4 regions of the Bacillus cereus group sp. RP37 genome follow, and region 3 is predicted to be linked to each of the others. Evidence: riboswitches for the same ligand, from Rfam matches in the RefSeq annotation. Region 3 holds a riboswitch; each other region holds the start of a gene.

Region 1 (5,562 bases), 4.0 Mb from region 3:
CTCATCTAAATGAGACAACTCATAATCATTTAATACAATATTCGTCGCCCCAAATGTATTTGTTTCAATAATATCCGCACCAGCTTCAATATAAGCTTTATGAATCTTTAAAATGACATCAGGCCTTGTTTCTACTAAATATTCATTACAGCCTTCGTACTCTTCTCCTCCGAAATCTTCCGCAGTTAAGTCCTCTTGCTGGATCATTGTCCCCATTGCACCATCTAATATTAAGATGTTATTTTGTAATTTTTCTTCTATACGTTTCATCAATTAATACCTTCTTTCACTTCTTGCTTTTCTCTCACATATTTAACAAGGTGTTCTGTAATTTCATATTTTAGAAATGGTGTAATAAGATAAATGCCGTTAAAATATTTCATCGCCGCATCAATTAGTTCTTGTGAAATGCGAATTCCTTCCTCAATTGCTGCCTCTTTCGTTTCATGTCCATCCATTCTCTCCCTTATTTCTTCAGGTAGCGTAATTCCTGGCACCTCAAAATGAAGAAAATCTGCATTCCGTTTACTTATTAATGGCATAATCCCAATAAAAAGCGGTTGTTCCAAATGTTTTGTCGCTTCATACACTTCTTCCATTAACGCGACATCGTAAATCGGCTGAGTTAAGAAATATTCTGCTCCAGCATCTATTTTCCGTTCCATTCGCTTAACCGCTGCTTTTAAATGTCTTACATGCGGGTTAAACGCACCTCCCACTGAAAATCTTGTTGCTGGACCTATTGATTTCCCTAAAATAGAGCGCCCATCATTCATTTCTTTAATCATTTTAATGAGCTCAATAGAGGACAAATCATATACAGAAGTGGCACCTGGAAAATCACCAACACGTGCTGGATCACCAGTTAAAGCTAACACTTCTTCCATACCTAACGCTGATAGGCCTAGTAAATGAGATTGTAGTCCGATGACGTTATGATCTCTACACGTTAAATGCGTCAATACTGGAATATCATGCTTCGTTAATAATGCTCCCATTGCCATATTCGAGATGCGAGGCGATGCTAATGAATTATCTGCTAGAGTAATAGCATCTGCTCCAGCTCTTTTCAATGCTCTTGCGCCTTCAAAAAACCGCTGCGTATCTAACGTTTTCGGTGGATCTAATTCCACTACTACTGTCGTTTGTTTTTTTGCTTTCTCTGCTAAAGTGACATGAGCTTTTGAACGTTTCTCATGTGTATGAACTACTTTTGGTCTTTGAATCGTATCCTTTTCTATTACAGGCGTAACATTTAGAGTAGCACGTTTCATACTTTCAATATGTTCTGGAGTCGTGCCACAACAACCACCCAATAACCGAATACCTTGCTCAATAAATTTCGGTGTCATCGCTTCGAAATAAGCCGGACTTCCTTCATATACGTAACGTCCCTCCACATAATTTGGAAGACCTGCATTTGGATATGCTGACAAGTAGCCATTTTGAGGAATCGATATCATTTTAAAAGCTTCCGTCATATGAAGTGGCCCTAGTTGGCAGTTCAATCCAACAACATTTGCACCGTAATCTAATAGCTGTTTTAATATTTCATTTACATCATTTCCATTTTGAGTCGTACCTGCCTCATGTAACGCTAATTGAGCTACAATTGGAATATTCGTTTGTTTTCGTAACACCTGAACAGCATGAAGTAATTCAAACTCATCATAGAAAGTCTCTAATAGCAGTCCATCAACCTGTTCTTCTAATAATGCACTTGCCTGTTCCAACAACATAAATTCTCGCTCCATATCAGTTGTCGTAACAGCTCCGATATGTTTCATACCGCCAATTGTTCCTAAAATTGCATTTTTGTCGGTAACAGATGCTTTCGCCAGTTTTACTGCCGCTCTATTAATTTCAGTAACTTGATTTTCTAAACCATACATACGTAATTTTGCTTCATTTGCTCCGTACGTATTTGTTTGAATCACATCTGCCCCAGCAGCTACATATTGCTTATGAATCGATATAATTAAATCTGGATCAGATATATTCAATTCTTCAAAACTACTTTGCAAACCATGTGAATGTAATAACGTCCCAACCGCACCGTCACCTATTACAATTCCTTTTGACAATAAATCTAGTAATTTCACAAATCTCCCTCATTTCTATCAATATAAAAACCCCCTCTTCACTTTGAAGAGGGGGACATAATCGTTCCTCCTCTTATTATGCAAAACATTCGTTTTGCAGGTATTAGCACCGTTTCAAACATTTCGTTTGAAGGTTGCCGGGTTTCACAGGGCCTTTCCCTCCACCGCTCTCAATAAGAGTTGTCTTTATTATTTTATTTATGTAGCTAAAAGGAAATGCGTTCCCCTTTTAACAATGTTTGCTAATTTTTTAATAAATTTAGCACGCACAAATGCAAAAGTCAATGACACTTGCGGAAAAATAAAAATTATTTAAAATAAAGTTGCAATTCAATTATCTTTTGTTGTAAAGTTAAAAACATAATAAAATTTCATACGAACATTCTTATCTAGAGAGGTAGAGGGACTGGCCCTACGACGCCTCAGCAACCATTAACATTTGTTAATAAGGTGCTAATTCCAGCAAATTGTGAAAGATTTGACAGATGAGAAGAAGACTCTATTCAAACCGAAAGCCTTCTTCTTAGAAGGCTTTTTTTATTTTACATTCACTTAATTGTTAATTTAAAAGGGAGGAATTTTCACATGTCAACTATCGAAACAAAACTAGCACAAATCGGAAACCGGAGCGAAACTACAACAGGAACTGTTAATCCACCTGTTTATTTCTCAACTGCTTATCGTCATGAAGGAATTGGCAAATCTACTGGCTTTGACTACTCACGAACTGGCAATCCAACTCGCGGCCTTTTAGAACAGGCAATCGCAGATTTAGAATACGGTGAACAAGGTTATGCCTGTAGTTCAGGGATGGCAGCTGTTCTCCTTGTCCTTTCCCTATTCCGTTCCGGAGATGAACTTATTGTATCCGAAGATTTATACGGGGGCACTTATCGATTATTTTCTGAGCACGAAAAAAAGTGGAACGTTCGATGTAGATACGTAAATACACAATCTATTAAACAAATTGAGCAGTCTATCACAATTGAAACAAAGGCTATTTTCATAGAAACTCCGACTAATCCATTAATGCAAGTTACTGATATTGCCGCTGTCGCAACTGTAGCGAAAAGACACGGACTACTTCTTATTGTAGACAACACATTCTACACACCTTATATACAGCAACCATTAACAGAAGGTGCTGACATTGTACTTCATAGCGCAACAAAATATTTAGGAGGACATAACGATGTCCTAAGCGGACTTGTCGTTGCAAAAGGTAAGGAACTTTGTGAGGAAATCGCTCATTATCATAATGCCTCTGGTGCGGTCTTAAGCCCATTTGACTCATGGCTATTAATTCGTGGTATGAAAACGTTAGCGCTTCGTATGAGACAACATGAAGAAAATGCAAAAGCAGTTGTCGCTTATTTAAATGATGAAGACGGGGTGACAGATGTATTTTATCCTGGAAGAGGCGGCATGATCTCATTTCGTCTGAAAGATGAAACATGGATCAATCCATTCTTACAATCTTTATCCTTAATTACATTCGCTGAAAGTCTTGGTGGTGTTGAAAGTTTAATGACATATCCAGCAACGCAAACACACGCTGATATTCCTGAAGAAATCAGAACAGCAAACGGTGTATGTAATCGTCTTCTGCGATTTTCCGTTGGCATTGAAAATAGTAACGATTTAATTCAAGACTTACAGCAAGCCATTAAACTTGTAAAAGAAGGTGTAAGAATATGAGTTATTCTATAGATACACTCTTACTGCACAACCAATATAAACATGACTCGCAAACAGGAGCTGTTAACGTTCCCATCTATAATACATCAACATTCCACCAGTTTGATATAGATACGTTCGGAAAATATGACTATAGCCGATCTGGTAATCCAACTCGTGAAGCTCTTGAAGATATCATTGCTTTATTAGAAGGCGGAACAAAAGGATTTGCCTTCGCATCAGGGATTGCAGCGATTTCTACTGCATTCCTCCTTCTTTCACAAGGTGATCACGTACTCATTTCAGAAGACGTATACGGAGGCACTTATCGAATTATAACTGAAGTTCTCTCCCGTTACGGTGTTTCCCATACATTTATTGATATGACTAATTTAGAAGAAATAAAGCAAAACATTAAGCCAAATACAAAACTCTTTTATGTGGAAACACCCTCTAATCCGCTTTTAAAAGTGACAGATATTCGTGCTGTTTCTAAACTTGCAAAATCTATTGACGCCCTTACTTTTGTTGATAATACATTTTTGACACCACTATTCCAGAAGCCACTTGACCTTGGCGCCGATGTCGTTCTTCATAGTGCCACAAAATTCATTGCTGGTCATAGTGATGTTACTGCCGGATTAGCGGTTGTAAAAGATGCCGAACTCGCTCAAAAACTTGGATTTTTACAAAATGCATTCGGCGCTATTTTAGGCCCTCAAGATTGTTCTCTCGTGCTTCGTGGTCTAAAAACATTGCATGTACGTCTTGAGCATTCAGCTGCAAACGCCAATAAAATTGCACACTATTTACAAGAGCACGCTAAAGTTCAAAATGTCTATTATCCTGGCTTACAATCACATCTTGGATTTAATATTCAACAATCTCAAGCTACATCAGCCGGAGCTGTCCTATCTTTCACTTTACAATCAGAAGACGCACTCCGCCAATTTCTATCAAAAGTAAAATTACCTGTCTTTGCGGTTAGTTTAGGTGCTGTCGAATCGATTCTTTCCTACCCAGCTAAAATGTCACATGCAGCATTGTCACAAGAAGCTCGTGATGAAAGAGGGATTTCTAATTCATTACTTCGGTTATCCGTCGGCCTTGAAAATGTTGACGATTTAATATCCGATTTTGAAAATGCCCTTTCTTATGTAGAAGAACCTGTAAATGCATAGAGAGAATAGAAGATATGAAATTAAGTTATCATATCTTCTTTTTTATGCTGTTAAGTATATTTTTCACTTTTCGTATAGTTCATAAAAAACGACAGAGCACCATCTATTTCCAAGTAATGAATTAATTGATATATTAAGAAGTAAAAAAGGGGCAAAAATAATGGATACTTGTGCAGATGTTTTAATCGTTATCGATTTACAAAATGGAGTATGTTATAGCGAAGAGCATTTATTTGATTTACAAAATTTACTTACAAAAGTAAATAAAAGAATTTCTTCATACAGAAAAACAAATAAACCAATTCTTTTCGTTCAACATTGCGATGATGATTTAGTACCCGAAAAAGAACTTTGGGCTATTCATGCTGATTTAGATGTTCAAGAACAAGATTTTTTTGTAAGAAAAACACATGCCAATTCATTTTATAAAACAAACTTAAAAGAGATTTTAGATCAATTATCTGTACATCGTATTGAGTTTTGTGGTGCCCAAACAGAGTACTGCATGGATGCTACAATTAAATTTGCCCATGGACTAGGATACGAAAACTTCATGGTACAGAAAACAACCTCTACGTTACATAATCCATTTATGTCCGCAA
Region 2 (5,562 bases), 3.8 Mb from region 3:
ACAAGCTGAAATAAGAGCATTTCTGCGAGATTCGTAACTATTTACAAGATCTACGACGCAAGATTGTGAACTTAAAAGTGCTTCACGGGCAGCATCTTGAACTGCACCAAAAATACTAACATACATATGATCTTGTAATAAGTTAATTGTTTCAATGACACTTTCATTCCCTACGGCAAAAGCAATACGCCATCCAGCCATATTGAAAGTTTTCGATAAAGTGTAAATTTCAATTCCTGTATCTTTGGCACCGTCTGCTTGTAAGAAACTAACGGGCTTTTGACCATCAAACCCAATAGCACCGTAAGCAAAATCGTGAACAACTAATATATTATGTTTATTTGCAAAATGAATGGTCTCATCAAAGAAATCTTTTGATGCAGTAGCACCGGTAGGATTATTTGGATAGTTTAAAAACATTAATTTCGCACGCTCGGCAATAGAGTTATCAATTTTTGTATAATCTGGTAAAAAATTATTTTCTGCAATAAGCGGCATTGTTTCAAATTGTGCTTTTGCTAAAGCAACTCCTGATAAATAATCTGGATAGCCTGGATCTGGAACAAGAATAGTATCACCAGGGTTTGTAAAACAAACTGGTAACTCTACTAATCCAGCCTTTCCGCCAAACAAAATAGCAACTTCTGTTTTTGGATTTACTACTACATCATATTCACGTTGATAGAATGTTGCCACGGCTTCTTTTAAGCTTTCGTGTCCGCGAAATGGCGGATATTTATGATGAACGGTCTTTTCAGCAGCATTTTGTAAAGCTTTTACGATATGCTGCGGTGTTGGTTGATCTGGATTACCTTGACCTAGATTAATAACATCGTGACCAGCTGCAACGACTTTGTTAACTTTTGCAACAAGTGAAGCGAAAAATTGTGTTGGCAATGATGTTACTATCTCAGAAGGTTGAAATAATTTCATACTTTCCACCTCTTTTGAAAGTTGTTACAATTCTAGTGACAAATGATATAATCTTTCCAGTATTTTGTAAAGAAAAAATTATGAATGGGGCTGACAAAATGAAAGTCGCATGTATTCAAATGGATATTGTCTTTGGAGATGTAGAAAAAAATATTGAGAACGCTAAAAGTAAAATAAGCGAAGCGATGAAGGAAAGACCAGATGTTATCGTCTTACCAGAACTATGGACAACAGGATATGATTTAACAAGACTTTCTGAAATTGCAGATAGGGATGGATTGCAAACGAAAGAAAAGCTGAAAGAATGGTCGAAGCAATATGGTGTACATATTGTCGGTGGGTCTATAGCGAAGCAAGCAGAGCAAGGTGTTACAAATACAATGTATGTAGTAAACAAGGAAGGAGAACTAGTCAATGAATATAGTAAAGTTCATTTATTTCAGCTTATGGATGAACATAAATATTTAATCGCTGGAAATAGTACAGGTGAATTTAAGCTAGATGATGTTGAGTGCGCCGGCACAATTTGTTATGACATTCGTTTCCCAGAGTGGATGCGTGTTCATACTGCTAAAGGTGCAAAGGTTTTATTTGTTGTAGCAGAATGGCCATTAGTTCGTTTAGCACATTGGCGTTTGTTATTGCAAGCAAGAGCAGTCGAAAATCAGTGTTATGTTGTTGCATGTAATAGGGCAGGAAAGGATCCGAATAATGAGTTTGCCGGTCATTCTTTAATTGTCGATCCTTGGGGCGAAGTTGTTGTGGAAGCGAATGAAGAAGAATCAATTTTATTTGGAGAGCTTACATTCGAGAAAATTAAAGAAGTACGCAAAGGAATTCCGGTTTTTGCAGATCGTCGTCCAGAATTATACAAATAAAATGTTGACAAGTGATTTTTATTCTTGGTATAGTCTTCAACATAAAGTTAAAAATTCAAAAAATTATACAACTCTTATCAAGAGCAGGTGGAGGGATTTGGCCCGATGAAGCCCAGCAACCGACCGTAATACCATTGTGAAATGGGGCGTTTATTTACGCCAAAAGGCACGGTGCTAATTCCAGCAGAAAGTTTACTTTCTGGCAGATAAGAGGGGAGAAGATAAACTTCAAACCTCTTTCTTAGTGGAAAGAGGTTTTTCTGTGTTAGAAAAACCTCTGAATTTAAAAGGGGGAGAAGACGATGGGATATTATTCATTAACTGAAAAAACAGCTATACAATATGCAAAAGAACACGGTTATTTTGAAAAGAAAGCAAATGTAGTTTGTCATGAAATTGGAGATGGAAATTTAAATTACGTGTTCAAATTAGATAATGGAGAGAAGTCTATTATATTAAAACAAGCATTGCCATATGCGAAAGTAGTTGGTGAGAGCTGGCCATTGTCTATAAAAAGAGCAACGATTGAAAGCAAGGCACTGCAAATCTTTGCGAAGTATGTACCAAATTATGTTCCGGTAGTGTACAGTCATGATGAAGAGTTAGCGGTAACAGTCATAGAAGACTTATCAAGGTTAACAATTACAAGAAGGGGATTGATAGGCGGAGAAGAGTACCCACTTTTATCTCAGCATATCGGTCGTTTTCTAGCACATGTTTTATTTTACACCTCAGATTTCGGTTTGCAGTCAGAAGAGAAAAGGGTACTAGAAGGTACATTTGTAAACCCAGACCTTTGTAAGATTACAGAAGATTTAGTGTTTACAGATCCGTTCGGTCATTACGATACGAATGATTATGAGCCGGAGTTACAACTAGCGGTTGATGAATTGTGGAGTGACAAAACTTTAAAGTTAAAAGTCGCGCAATATAAATATAAATTTTTAACGAGAAAAGAAGCGCTTATTCACGGTGATTTACATACTGGTAGTATTTTTTCATCACCTTCTGAAACGAAAGTGATTGATCCGGAATTTGCAACATATGGCCCATTTGGATTTGATCTTGGTCAATTTATTGCAAATCTATTATTAAATGCTCTATCTAGAGAAGAAGAACAGAGAAATTTGCTATTTTTCCATATAGAGAAGACGTGGAGTTATTTTGTAGAAACTTTTACGAGGTTATGGATTGGAGAAGGTGTAGAGGCATATACGAAAGAAAAGCAATGGCTACCAATTATTTTGCAAAATATTTTTACGGATGCTGTCGGATTTGCCGGATGTGAGCTTATCCGTAGAACAATTGGCTTAGCACATGTAGCTGATTTAGATGAAATAGCAAATAAAGAAGCGAGAATTCAAGCTAAGAAACAAGCGCTATCCTTAGGTAAAGAACTAATAAAATATGAATCTAAGAGTGCTGATATTCAACTGTTCCGAACATTATTTCAACAGACGGTTTCTGGAGGGATAAAAGCATGAGTACAATTGTTACTATTCCGAGGTCTGTCAGTTGGAAAGGGGATGCTATTGCAGTATTAAATCAAACAAAGTTGCCGCATAGCACAGAATATAACACATTAACGACGATTGAAGAGGTATGGAAGAGTATTGTCATGTTAGAAGTGGGAGGAGCACCTGCAATTGGAATTGTAGCTGCATTTGGCTTGGCGCTTGCATCCAAAAAATATAACACTGTACATATGGAAGAATTTCAAAAGAAGTTTAATAGAGATTGTAATTATTTAGGAACATCACGTCCGACAGCAGTCAATTTATTTTGGGCAATCGATCGTATGAGAGAATCTATTCAAGATATTACTACAATAAAAGAAGCACAAAAAATATTAGAAGAAGAAGCGCTTCTCATTCAGCAAGAAGATGAAGCGGTATGCCGGAGTATTGGAGAACATGCATTAACATGCTTTAAAGACGGGAATAATATTTTAACAATTTGTAACGCTGGCAGTATTGCAACTGCTAGATATGGTACTGCATTAGCACCGTTTTATATTGGGAAAGAAAAAGGTGTACATTTACATGCGTATGCGTGTGAAACGAGACCTGTTTTACAAGGCGGACGTTTAACGACCTGGGAATTAAAACAGGCAGCTATTGATGTAACACTTATTACAGATAATACGGCAGCGCATGCTATTCAAACGAAAGAAATAAACGCGATTATTGTAGGAGCGGACCGAATTGTTGCAAATGGAGATACAGCAAATAAAATCGGAACAATGAATTTAGCGATATTAGCAAAGTATTTCGATATCCCGTTCTACGTTGCAGCTCCGTTATCTACGTTTGATATTACGAAACAAACAGGTACAGAAATTGTTATTGAAGAAAGAGATGAAACAGAAGTTACGAAAATTTTTGGGAAACAAGTGGCGCCAATTGGAACTGATGTTTATAATCCTGCATTTGACGTAACACCGAATGAATTAATTACAGGTATTATTACTGAAAAAGGAATTATACGTGGGGATTATAAGCGAGAAATTGCATCATTGTTTGAAAAAACAAGCTAATACATAATAGCTTGTTTTTTTATGCCTAAATATGTTCTTTTCTCTTATTTATATAATGAAAGGAGGCGAAAAAGATGGAAGAGTGGATCAAAATGATAGGTAATGTAGGGTTTCCCATTGTTGTAACATTATATTTACTCCATCGAATTGAAAGTAAATTAGATGGGGTAATTGTTGCAATAGAAAAGTTGCCGCGGGAATTACTACAGTATGACGATCCTCGGGATAAAAAATAAGGTTTGCTCTTCGTGAGCAAACCTTATTTTTTATCCCGCATTAATGGGCAGTAAGACCCCACCTTAAACTTCAGTGAAAGCAAAGAAGTTAGGTGGGGGATAAAGAAAACCCCCACTCAATAAAGTTTCACTTTATTGAGCAGTATAACCACCATCGATAACGACAGCTTGTCCAGTTATCCCTTTAGCTTTTTCACTTGCTAAAAACATAGCATAATCCGCGATTTCTTGTACTTGTAATAAGCGTTTTTGTGGTACAAGTGGATAAATGACATCTTCTAAAACATTTTCAAGTGGTACATTTCGTGTAGTAGCTAAATCTTGTAGTTGATTACGCACAAGAGGGGTATCGACGTAACCAGGACAAAGAGCATTTACAGTAATACCGTGAGTAGCGCCTTCTAAAGCGGCAACTTTTGTTAATCCAATTACGCCATGTTTCGCGCTATTGTAGGCAGCTTTTCCAGCGAATCCAACGAGGCCATTAATGGAAGCTACATTAATAATACGACCATATTTTTGCTTTTTCATAATCGGGAAAGCATGCTTAATTGCGATAAAAGGGGCGATTTGCATAATTTTAATAAGTAGTTCGAACTTTTCGGTTGGAAAATCTTCAATTGGTGACACGTGTTGCATTCCTGCGTTGTTAATTAATATATCTAATGAACCGAAATGATTAATTGTTTGAGAAATTGCAGCTGTAACTACTTCTTCAGATGTAACATCACATTTTAAACCGATAGCTTGATAGCCTTCTTTTTGTAATTGGTTAGCAGCTTCTATTGCACGTTCTTCAAGACGATCGGTAATAACAACTTTTGCACCTTCTTTTGCAAAAGCGTTTCCCATTTCATAACCAATACCACTTGCAGCACCTGTTAAAAAAACAACTCGATTCGTAACCATGGTGAAAAACATCCTTTCGTAATAAAGTTCTCATATTGCTCTATTTAGAGAGTGGATAATAAAAATCCTG
Region 3 (5,562 bases):
GTGCTGCCCACCAGGTCTCGTTAAAACAAGTGTGACGCCAAGTGGTAATGCAATAAGGATAGAGATGAATAGTGAAATAGATGTCATTTGAAATGTTTGAATGGTTGCTTCCCATATGACTTTACCCCATTCATCCAAAAAGGACTTGTTTCCCATAATCTGTTCTACCTCCTTCTACGACGATCCCTTGTTCTTGTAAAAATGATAAAGCGCGGTCTACTTCATTTTTTTCACCCTGCATATGAATGACCAGTTTCCCATATGCTTCATGTTTTAACTGTGTAATGTTACCGGATAAAATATTTGGATACACTTGAAAACGTTTTGTAGCAATAGCTAACGCTGGTTCGCCAGAAGAAGTTCCTATAAATGAAAGTGTTACGATTTCTCCGGTTCTTTGTAGTTCTTTTTGTACCTCTTCTGGAATTCTAGCTGCAAATGCACTATTTACGAATTTCTTCGTTGTTATATGTTGTGGGTTGGTGAAAATATCTTTCACAGTTCCACTTTCGATTACTGCTCCATGTTCCATAACAGCAACTCGGTCACATATACGCTGGATGACATTCATTTCATGTGTAATTAATAAAATTGTGATCCCGATTTCTTCATTGATTTTTAATAATAAGTCAAGGATAGAATCAGTTGTTTCCGGATCTAAAGCGCTTGTTGCTTCGTCGCTTAATAACACTTCAGGTTCGTGTGATAGTGCGCGTGCAATGGCAACACGCTGCTTTTGGCCACCAGAAAGTTCACTCGGATAGGCATCTTTTCGATTGAAAAGATCGACAATACGTAAGTATTTTTCTACCCTTTTTTCAATTTCTACTTTGGGAATGCCAGCAAGGCGTAAAGGTAATGCGATATTTTCATAAACTGTCACGGTTTTAAGTAAATTGAATCCTTGAAAGATCATTCCGATTTTTTGTCGCGCTTTTGCGAGTTCTTTTGCTGATAAAGTTGTTAAGTCTTGGTTGTTTACAATGATATTTCCTGTCGTTGGCTTTTCTAATAAATTTACACATCGAATTAATGTACTTTTACCAGCACCACTATATCCAATGATTCCAAATACTTCGCCCTTTTTTACTTGAAGGGAGGTAGGTTTAAGAGCTTCCACATTCCCTTTTTTTGTTGTGAATACTTTGGATACATTTTTTAATTCAATCATTATCGTCAGCTCCTACCAAGACGGTAAAACAGAACCATCAAATTTTTTCTTGATAAATTCTTTCACTTCTTTAGATTGATAAGCTTTCTTTAATTTATTTACAACAGCATCATCTTTATTTTCAGTACGAACAACGACCCAGTTCACATATGGTGAATCTTTTCCTTCACGGAAGATAGAATCTTTCGCAGGGCTTAATTTTGCACCTAATGCAAAGTTTGTATTAATCGCAGCTGCTTTTACTTCACTTAGTTGTGTCGGTAATTGAGATGCCTCTAATTCAACAATCTTTAAGTTTTTTGGATTTTCAATTACATCTTTCGCAGTCGCTTTTTCTGTAGCCTTTGGATCTACTTTTAAAACACCGGCTTTTTCAAATAGCTTTAAAGCTCGAAGTTCATTTGTTGGATCATTTGGTACAGCAATTGCGTCGCCCTCTTTTAAATCCTTTACATCTTTTAAGCTTTTCGAATATACACCCATAGGGAATGTTACTGTTGAAAATACTTCAGTTAATTTCATATTACGTTCAGCTTTAAATACGTCTAAATATGATTTCGTTTGATAGCTATTTACATCGAGGCTTTTTTCATCTAGGGATACGTTTGGTGCTACATAATCATTAAATACTTTTACATCAATTTCGAGACCGTCTTTTGCGGCAACTTCTTTTACCTTTTCAAAAATTTGTTCATGCGGACCGCCTGTTACACCGACAGTAATCTTTTTCTCATCTAACGCTTTTACTTCTTTATCTGAACCCCCACTACATGCGCCTAATAATAATACCGCTCCACTTACAATGCTCAATAATACTTTTTTCATCTATAGTTCCCCCTTCATATACGTTCCAAAATAAAAGGCACCTCTCAAAAATAAGAGAGGTGCCGAATAGACAAAATAGGTTCCTCTCTTATCTTCCAAAACGAAAACTCGTTTTGCAGGAATTAGCACCTTAGCTTATACGTCATAAGCTCGGTTGCCGGGCATCATCGGGCCAGTCCCTCCGCCACTCTTGATAAGAGTATGTGTATGTAGTTTTTTTAATATGGTACTAATAGTAAATCTTACAAAAAGAATTGTCAATGTTATTTTCTGAATATATTTTATTTTAAGGTAATCGAAACATTTCCTTTTTTATGCCCTTTTTCTACATATATATGAGCTTCAGCAATTTCTTCTAATCGGTAAGTTCTATCAATAACAGGCTTTAAATGTTCTGCTTCAGTTAGTTTTTTTAGTAGAATCATATCTTCTTTACTTACTTTTGCCATCATTCCATTCACAGATACATATTTCCCATTAGGTGTTAATGCCTTTTCACAAAGGGATTTTTTATGTTTTCCAACTGCATCAAATATAATATTGTAGCGTTCACCCCGCTTAGTAAAATCTTCTTTTGTATAATCAATTATTTTATCAGCTCCTAAAGATTGCACGAGTTCAAAATTTGAATGACTACAAACAGCCGTAACGGTCGCACCAAAATATTTAGCAAGTTGTACGGCAGCTGTTCCTACTGATCCAGAGGCACCATATATGAGCACTTGTTGCCCTTTTTTTATACGGCCCTTTCTCAGGAAATGTAATGCTGAAGTTCCGCCAAAAGAAATAACTGCCGCTTCTTCATACGTCACATTGGTAGGTTTTAATGCTATTAATCCACTTTCATGTACACATGTGTATTCGGCATAACCACCAAGGTTTAGTTCTGTTAATGCAAAAATTGGATCTCCTTTTTTAAATTGGGTTACATCTGTTCCAATTTCCTCAATTTCTCCAGCTAATTCTACGCCGAGTATAGGTTTTCTCGGTTTTCTGAAACCTAATATGATCCGCATAGGAATCCAAAATAAGAGGGGACTATTAAAGCCGCGTATTCTACAATCTCCAGTCGATACACTTGTTGCATGAATTTTAATTAATACTTCGTTCTTTTTAGGTGTAGGTTTCTCTATATTTTGAAGCTGGAGAACGTTAGGTGGTCCATATTTTGTGCAAATCATTGCTTTCATAATAACCTCCCGAATTTCGTTGTTTTTATTTACATCATATTTAAACCTTTCATCAAACATGTTGTTATTTAGAGTTGAATTTAAATAAGGACATTGGAAATCATATAGATTTAAAAGATAAAAAAGTGGTATTATTTGGTAAAGGGGGATTTTTATGAAGAAAATTATAGTAGCTTCTAGTTTATTACTTACAATTGGTTTAGGGGTAGGGTGTAGTAGTGATAAAGTATCGAAGACGGGTGAACCCAAAACGGCATCAGTAAAGAAAGAGAAGGATTTAGCCGCAAAAGATGTTTTTAATAAGGCGTATGAGAACTTAAAAAATGAAGAGTATGTAACGGTGATGCAGGATATGGACATAAAGGCTGATGGACAAGAACTGAGTATAATGAAGGCTAAAATACAAATAGAGCTGAAAACAAAGAGTTCTCGTGCTGAAATGAATGTTTCGGGTACGGATATTATCATTTATGGTGTAAATGATAAAATTGTTGGTCAAGTGAAGAATCCTAATACAGGTGAAGTTATATCTATACCAGAAGAGAAATTAAATATTAGTGGGATGAATGCAGCCAAGAGTGTGAAAGAGAATGTAGAAATCCCACCAGAAATTGTACAAAAAATGAAGATGGAAAAAAGTGGAGACAAATATAAATTAAAGGTCAGGTTAAAAGGAAAAGATGCAGAGAGTATTTTAGGTAGTATAGGTGAAACGCAGAAGAAAGCATTAGAAGCACAAAATGCAAAGGTAGAAGAGATAGATGCAGAATATATGATCACAAAAGATTTTAAATATGAATCATTAAAATTGGATATAGTTGTGAGTAGAAATAGTAAGGAGAAAGCAAAAATTATGACGGATATAAAATATACATCATATGAAAAATTTGATCCCATACAGTTGCCAGTAACGAATTAATTGATTTGAAGAGAGATGCCTAAAAGAGCAAGGGTATCTCTCTTTTTTCGTTACTAACATATTTTCTTCTTAGAAAAATATGTACAATATGTAGTGAAAGAAATTCAAACAAGGAGAGTGTCATTTGAAAAAAAGAAAGATAGTAGTTGTCATTGTAGCGTATACCGTTTTGTTAGCGGCGTCTGTACATACGTATAAAAAACAACTCGATCATCCTATGATGAGTGATGTCGGTAAATTGCTCCCGACAAAGATTAAACGTGTTGAAAGTGCTACGGATGAGCACTCGTTAATAAAATTAGTGCAAGATGCAAAAGTTTCAGGAGAGAAAATTTCGATTGCGGGTATGCAGCATAGTCAAGGCGGTCAGACGTATTATCCGAACGGTACGATGCTTGATATGAAAGGGTATAATAAAATATTAGAATTCGATGCGGAGAAGAAGAGGATTAGGGTGCAAGGCGGTGTCACCTGGAATGACATTCAAAAGAAAATCAATCCATATGGTCTTGCGGTTCAAGTGATGCAATCTCAAAATATTTTTACTGTTGGTGGTTCATTAAGTGTAAATGTACATGGGCGTGATATTCGTCATGAAGCATTGATTGATACGGTCGAATCCTTTCGACTATTAATGGCAGATGGTACTGTACGCAATGTAAGCAGAAAAGAGAATACGGAGTTATTTCCATATGTCATTGGTGGTTACGGGTTATTTGGTGTTATTTTAGATGTGACGTTAAAGTTAACGGATGATGAATTATATGAAACGCACACAAGAATGCTAGATTATAAAGAATACGCATCTTATTTCAAAGAAAAAGTGAAAAAAGATGAAAATGTTCGTATGCACTTAGCGCGTATTTCTGTTGCTCCAAACTCATTTTTAAAAGAGATGTATGTGACAGATTATACAGTGGCACAAAATCAAAATATGAGGGAAGAGTACAGTGAATTAAAGGAAGAAAATATTATAGCTGCACCGAAATTTTTGCTTGGGTTATCGCGTTATAGCGACTGGGGAAAGAATACGTTTTGGGATATACAAAGAAATTATTTTGAACGTACAGATGGAAAGTATGAGACGCGAAATAATGTTATGAGGTCAGATAGTGCTTTTATGGAATATGAAAATCCGAATAGGACAGAAGTGTTACAAGAATACTTTGTGCCCGTAGATTCTTTCACAAAATACATAGATGATTTACGTAACACATTAACTAAAGAAGAGCTGAATTTGCTCAACATTACGATTCGTTACGTGGAAAAGAATGAAAATGCAGTTTTATCCTATGCGAAAGATGATATGTTTGCACTAGTTCTTTTAATTAATCAGGGACGCTCTGAGAGAGAGATAAAGAAAACAGAAGGTGTCATTCGGAAGATGATCGATGTTACTTTAAAGCATAATGGTAGTTATTATTTACCGTATTATTCTTACCCAACGAAAGAACAGC
Region 4 (5,562 bases), 2.9 Mb from region 3:
AAATAGAACTGAAATTAAATGATTATATACAAGGTGAAATACGAGAAGCTGTTTTATACAGTGAACCGTGGCAATTGTTAGAGCAACTACAAGAGCGACTAAAAGAAGCTCATAAAGATAAGCTGAAACGTAATCGTATAAAGCGTCTTGTTGATGGGACGAGCAGTCCGAAACATATTGAGAAGATGAAAAATCCGAAAAATGAATTGGCGTATCGTTCGTTTTACAATCCGACAACGTACGTGTGGGGACCGCCTGGAACAGGGAAGTCTTACAATTTATCACGTATTATTTCGGCGCATTATCAAAAAGGAAAATCGGTACTTGTATTAGCTCATAGTAATGCGGCAGTGGACGTATTAATGAGTGAAGTAACGAAGCAAATTGAGAAGAAAAAGAAATGGACACCTGGCGAAATTGTTCGTTACGGTTATAGTCAACATGAACATATACGAAATCATGAAACATTACTTACGTCGAAGTTAGTTGAAACGACGAACGGATCATGGGGTGAGGAAAGACTTTATTTAGAGGAAACACGCCAAGATCTTCGTGAAAAGATTTTATCATATAAAGCGACTTCTGCTGATAAGAAGCGTATACAAGAGATTGAAAGTGATCTTCGAAAGCAAAAAGCGAAAATTAAAGAAGTAGAAAAAGAATACATTGAAAATGCGAAAGTAATCGGCGCAACTTTATCGAAATGTGCCATTGATTCACTTATTTATGAGCGTACATTTGATTTAGTTGTCGTAGATGAAGTAAGTATGGCCTATGTTCCGCAAATTGCATTAGCAGCTTCACTTGGAAAACGCATCGTCGTTTGTGGTGACTTTTTACAGTTACCTCCGATTGCGATGGCAAACCATGAACTCGTTCGAAAATGGCTCGGCGAAGATATGTTTTATCATGCTGGGATTGTTGATACTGTAAATAAATCAGAGGCACATCCAAACCTCTTTATGCTGCAGGAACAAAGACGTATGCATGCGGATATATCGAAGTTTACAAACTCATTTATTTATAAAAATAGAGTATACGATCATCCGTCTGTTTCAGAACGTAAAGAACTTGCGCGATTGCAACCGTTCGCAAATGAGGCAAGTGTTTTATTTGATACGAGCTTAATGGGAGCATTTTCTTTAAAAGACGCTGCTTCTGGTTCTCGTTTTAATATTATGTCTGGTTTAGTAGCGATGCAAATGATGTTAATCGGGCTGTTAGATGGTGTTCAATCGATTGGTGTTGTTACACCTTACAGGGCACAATCCCGCTTTTTATCAACGTGTATGAGAGAAATGTTGCAGAGAACGAAATATCAAAACATACCAGTTTTAGCGGCGACGGTTCATAAGTTTCAAGGGTCTGAAAGAGATATGATGATTTTTGATACGGTTGATAGTTATCCGCAAGAACGACCTGGCGTGTTATTCTTTGACCATAAAAACCATCGCCTCGTCAACGTTGCAGTAACGAGAGCGAGAGGGAAGTTCATTCAATTATCAGATTGCCATTATATGCGTAAAAACTTATCGAGAAAACAAGCGTTATCACAATTAACAGCTCATATAGAACGACACGGAGATGTGTATGATCGTACGACATCAAGACAATTGTGGGAACGGAAAATTTCGAAACGTTTACGTTGGTTTATGGAAATGAATCTTGAAGAGCCGAAAGGACTATTGAAAGATATTTTAGCCGCAAAACGAAAAATTATTATTTCACTTCCAAGCACAAAACAAGTGGATAAGCGAGTATGGCAAGCGTTAATGCGTACAAATGCGCAAATAACAGTGTATAGTGATGGACCAGTTCCATTAAAAAATGTAAAGTTACAAAGGCAAAATAAAGCATTCCCGTTTATCGTAATCGATGATGAAATCTTTTGGGCAGGCGCACCGCTCACATCACAAATGATATTTGAAGGTAGTACGGAATTTCCATACGTATGTGCAAGATTACAAGCACCAGAAACAATCGGTGTATTAAAAGGATTTTTAGATATTCGGTAAATTCGGATAGGAATTCCTTGACTTTTATTTGGAATGAACTTAGAATGAAAATAATTTAATATAATTTTATGAAAATTCTTATCACGAGAGGTGGAGGGACTGGCCCTATGATACCTCGGCAGCGGATTCGTTATGAATACTGTGCCAATTCCAGCAAGGTAACTTGAAAGATAAGAAAGAAGCTCATTTTGACTGTATATACAGAAGCCTCTTTCTATCTTTTAGAAAGAGGCTTTTTTACGTGAAAATAAAAGGAGGAAGAAAAATGGGAGCGACAGGAGTAACGTCACAAAGAAAAACAATTGAAGAGAGTATAGAAAGAAATAAGGAAAAGTACATAGAAACAAGTCACGATATTCATGCGAATCCGGAGATTGGTAATCAAGAGTTTTATGCATCAAGAACGTTGAGTTTATTGCTAGGGAGTGCAGGATTCCAGTTGCAGCACAATATTGCTGGACATGAAACAGGTTTTATCGCGCGAAAAAGTTCAGGGAAACAAGGACCAGTCATCGCATTTTTAGCTGAGTATGATGCTTTACCAGGACTTGGTCATGCGTGTGGTCACAATTTAATCGGAACAATTAGTGTTGCGGCAGCAATCGCATTATCAGAGACGCTTGAAGAAATTGGCGGGGAAGTTGTCGTGTTTGGTACTCCAGCTGAAGAAGGAGGACCAAATGGTAGTGCAAAAGCGAGTTATGTAAAGGCAGGTCTATTCAAAAACATTGATGCGGCGCTTATGATTCATCCGAGCGGAAAGACAGCGACAACGAGTCCTTCACTAGCAGTCGATCCACTTGATTTTCATTTTTACGGAAAAACAGCTCATGCCGCAGCTTCACCAGAAGAAGGAATTAACGCATTAGATGCGATCATCCAGCTGTACAACAGTATTAACGCACTTCGCCAACAACTTCCGTCAGATGTGAAAATTCATGGCGTGATTACTGAGGGCGGAAAAGCGCCGAATATTATTCCAGACTACGCAGCAGCAAGGTTCTTCATCCGTGCAGCAACGAGAAAAAGATGTGCAGAAGTAACAGAAAAAGTAAGAAATATCGCACAGGGAGCAGCATTAGCAACAGGCACAAAAGTAAAAATTCATCAATTCCAAAATGAAATCGATGAACTACTCGTAACAAAAACATTTAATGACGTTGTAGCTGAAGAACTAGAATTACAAGGTGAAGATGTAAACCGTAAAGAAAGATTTGGCATTGGTTCAACAGACGCAGGGAACGTAAGTCAAGTCGTACCGACCATTCACCCGTACATCAAAATCGGCCCAGACGACTTAATTGCACATACGAATGAATTTAGAGAAGCAGCACGTTCAGAACTAGGAGACAAAGCATTAATTACATCCGCAAAAGCATTAGCGAATACAGCGTATCGATTAATTACAGAAGAAGGGTTGTTAGAGAAGGTGAAGGAGGAGTTTAGAGAAGCGCAGAGGAATCAGGGGTAGGTGATTAAAAGGAGTGGATAATCCACTCCTTTTTCTTTTTTGGGAAAGCTGGTGCCTGTCAATTTAAATAAAGTGTTCATTTTCACATTGAGATGTCAATTCTCTTATTCCTTTATCAGAACGACAATTTCTCCTCAAACTCACTTTTTAAAACAATTAAAGGAGATGATAATCCGAATCGCATTAAAGAGTCTAAAAATGTAGCGAGAGAATCCATCGAATCGCTCATGACCTTCATCATATAATTAAACTCCCCGCTAATTCGATATAAATCTATTACTTCAGGAGCGGCATTACAATATTGGATAAAATCAGAGCATTGGCTCGTTTTAAACATGATGAATGCTTGAATGTTCTTATTAATTTTAGAAGGCTCAAATTTCGTTCGGTAAGCCGCTATAACACCTTGATCCTCAAGTTTATTAATACGCTCTTTTACAGCAGGCTGCGTCATGGATATGATCCGTCCTATTTCTGAAACGGAAATTCTCGCATTTTCATATAACAAGTTCATAATTTTATGATCGATTTCATCCAGTTTTACTGCGTTTTGCATTGTGTAGCCTCCTTGTTATATTTTCTAAAGTAAATTACAAATTATAACTATAATATCATAAGTAAACGAACTAAATTACCTATAAATCTATATTTAAAATGATTGGTTTTTGCATGAAAATATAAGTATAGAATTTATCTCACATTAACTGCCCGTAAACGCCCGATTGGTGAGGGCTGATTAAAGTTTCACTTTATTAAACGGAAATTTAGGAAGGATGGAAAAAATGAAGAATCTTGATGGGAAAGTAGCGTTAGTAACAGGAGCGAGTCGCGGCATTGGCCGTGCGATTGCGATGAGATTAGCAAACGACGGTGCATTAGTTGCGATTCACTACGGCCGAAATAAAGCAGCTGCAGATGAAACAATTAGTGAGATTGAATCTAATGGAGGAAAGGCATTCTTAATTGAAGCGGATTTCAATTCAATTGATGGTGTCAAAAAGATAGTAGAACAATTGAAGAATGAATTACAAATAAGAGTTGGTACATCAGAGATTGATATTTTAGTAAACAATGCAGGGATAGGTACACAAGGAACAATTGAAAATACGACAGAAGAAGTTTTTGATGAAATTATGTCTGTAAATATGAAAGCACCGTTCTTCTTAATTCAGCAAACATTACCGTTATTACGAGCGGAGGGGCGAGTTATTAACATTTCATCAGCTGAAGTAAGACTTGGTTTTACAGGGTCCATTGCATACGGTTTAAGTAAAGGTGCACTAAATACGATGACACTTCCTCTAGCTAAACATCTTGGAGAAAGAGGTATAACAGTGAATACAATTATGCCTGGATATACGAAGACAGATATAAATGCGAAATTGCTAGATAATCCGGAAATACGAAATTTTGCTACGAATTCATCTGTGTTCGGACGAATAGGGCAAGTTGAAGATATTGCAGATGTAGTAGCATTCCTTGCTTCTTCTGATAGCCGCTGGGTAACAGGGCAAATTTTAGATGTTTCTGGAGGATTTTGTTTATAGGGGCACTACGCCATACCCATCAAGCTAATCAAGTAAATTACTAGTTATGAAACGATCCTTGTTTCATAGCTAGTAATTTATAGAAAGGTAGGCATGCTAAAGAAGCCTATTAAAACGTGATTTTTTCGCTAGACAACTTGAATAAGGGGGCTATTTTTAATTATTCGTAATCTAACATAGTCAAATTTTATTTTACAGTAACAATAAAACAAAATTATTGACCGCGTGGTACAAAAAGGGTATTCTATTCATGTTATCTTTAAAATGAGAGGAGGATACGGGTGAATAAACGCGGCAGACCTCGAGAGTTTGATTATTCCTCAATTGTAGATGTTGCAATGAAAACATTTTGGTTAAGAGGATATGAAGGGTGTTCTACACAAGATTTATGCAGTGATACAGGACTTGGAAAAGGAAGTTTGTACAATACTTTCGGTAGTAAACATGAACTGTATAAACAAGTATTAGAACGCTACCATGAAATTGGGATTAAGGAACAAAGGAAATTGTTACATACTCCAATTCCAGT

What was found. Region 3 has a riboswitch for S-adenosylmethionine ahead of QCI44_RS27345 (MetQ/NlpA family ABC transporter substrate-binding protein). Riboswitches for the same ligand answer to the same signal wherever they lie in the genome.
Positions count from the first base shown of each region.
Region 1: another riboswitch for S-adenosylmethionine. It lies ahead of metI (cystathionine gamma-synthase/O-acetylhomoserine thiolyase); the one in region 3 lies ahead of QCI44_RS27345 (MetQ/NlpA family ABC transporter substrate-binding protein).
Region 2: another riboswitch for S-adenosylmethionine. It lies ahead of mtnK (S-methyl-5-thioribose kinase); the one in region 3 lies ahead of QCI44_RS27345 (MetQ/NlpA family ABC transporter substrate-binding protein).
Region 4: another riboswitch for S-adenosylmethionine. It lies ahead of QCI44_RS12225 (M20 family metallopeptidase); the one in region 3 lies ahead of QCI44_RS27345 (MetQ/NlpA family ABC transporter substrate-binding protein).

Region 1 is NZ_JARVHP010000001.1:1,166,161-1,171,722, reverse strand. Features, by position in the region: gene metH (methionine synthase) at 1-270, opposite strand, end outside; gene QCI44_RS06190 (bifunctional homocysteine S-methyltransferase/methylenetetrahydrofolate reductase) at 270-2,102, opposite strand; SAM riboswitch class I at 2,173-2,282, opposite strand; SAM riboswitch class I at 2,485-2,594, shown strand; gene metI (cystathionine gamma-synthase/O-acetylhomoserine thiolyase) at 2,688-3,800, shown strand; gene metC (cystathionine beta-lyase) at 3,797-4,960, shown strand; gene QCI44_RS06175 (cysteine hydrolase family protein) at 5,121-5,562, shown strand, end outside.
Region 2 is NZ_JARVHP010000001.1:1,381,809-1,387,370, forward strand. Features, by position in the region: gene QCI44_RS07435 (pyridoxal phosphate-dependent aminotransferase) at 1-933, opposite strand, end outside; gene QCI44_RS07440 (carbon-nitrogen family hydrolase) at 948-1,811, shown strand; SAM riboswitch class I at 1,883-2,024, shown strand; gene mtnK (S-methyl-5-thioribose kinase) at 2,114-3,295, shown strand; gene mtnA (S-methyl-5-thioribose-1-phosphate isomerase) at 3,292-4,347, shown strand; gene QCI44_RS07455 (YvrJ family protein) at 4,422-4,583, shown strand; gene QCI44_RS07460 (3-hydroxybutyrate dehydrogenase) at 4,716-5,492, opposite strand.
Region 3 is NZ_JARVHP010000001.1:5,210,140-5,215,701, reverse strand. Features, by position in the region: gene QCI44_RS27355 (methionine ABC transporter permease) at 1-156, opposite strand, end outside; gene QCI44_RS27350 (methionine ABC transporter ATP-binding protein) at 131-1,171, opposite strand; gene QCI44_RS27345 (MetQ/NlpA family ABC transporter substrate-binding protein) at 1,184-1,996, opposite strand; SAM riboswitch class I at 2,082-2,196, opposite strand; gene QCI44_RS27340 (NAD(P)-dependent alcohol dehydrogenase) at 2,278-3,186, opposite strand; gene QCI44_RS27335 (hypothetical protein) at 3,341-4,105, shown strand; gene QCI44_RS27330 (FAD-binding oxidoreductase) at 4,230-5,562, shown strand, end outside.
Region 4 is NZ_JARVHP010000001.1:2,293,158-2,298,719, forward strand. Features, by position in the region: gene QCI44_RS12220 (AAA domain-containing protein) at 1-2,015, shown strand, start outside; SAM riboswitch class I at 2,091-2,192, shown strand; gene QCI44_RS12225 (M20 family metallopeptidase) at 2,281-3,486, shown strand; gene QCI44_RS12230 (Lrp/AsnC family transcriptional regulator) at 3,602-4,042, opposite strand; gene QCI44_RS12235 (SDR family oxidoreductase) at 4,269-5,033, shown strand; gene QCI44_RS12240 (TetR/AcrR family transcriptional regulator) at 5,315-5,562, shown strand, end outside.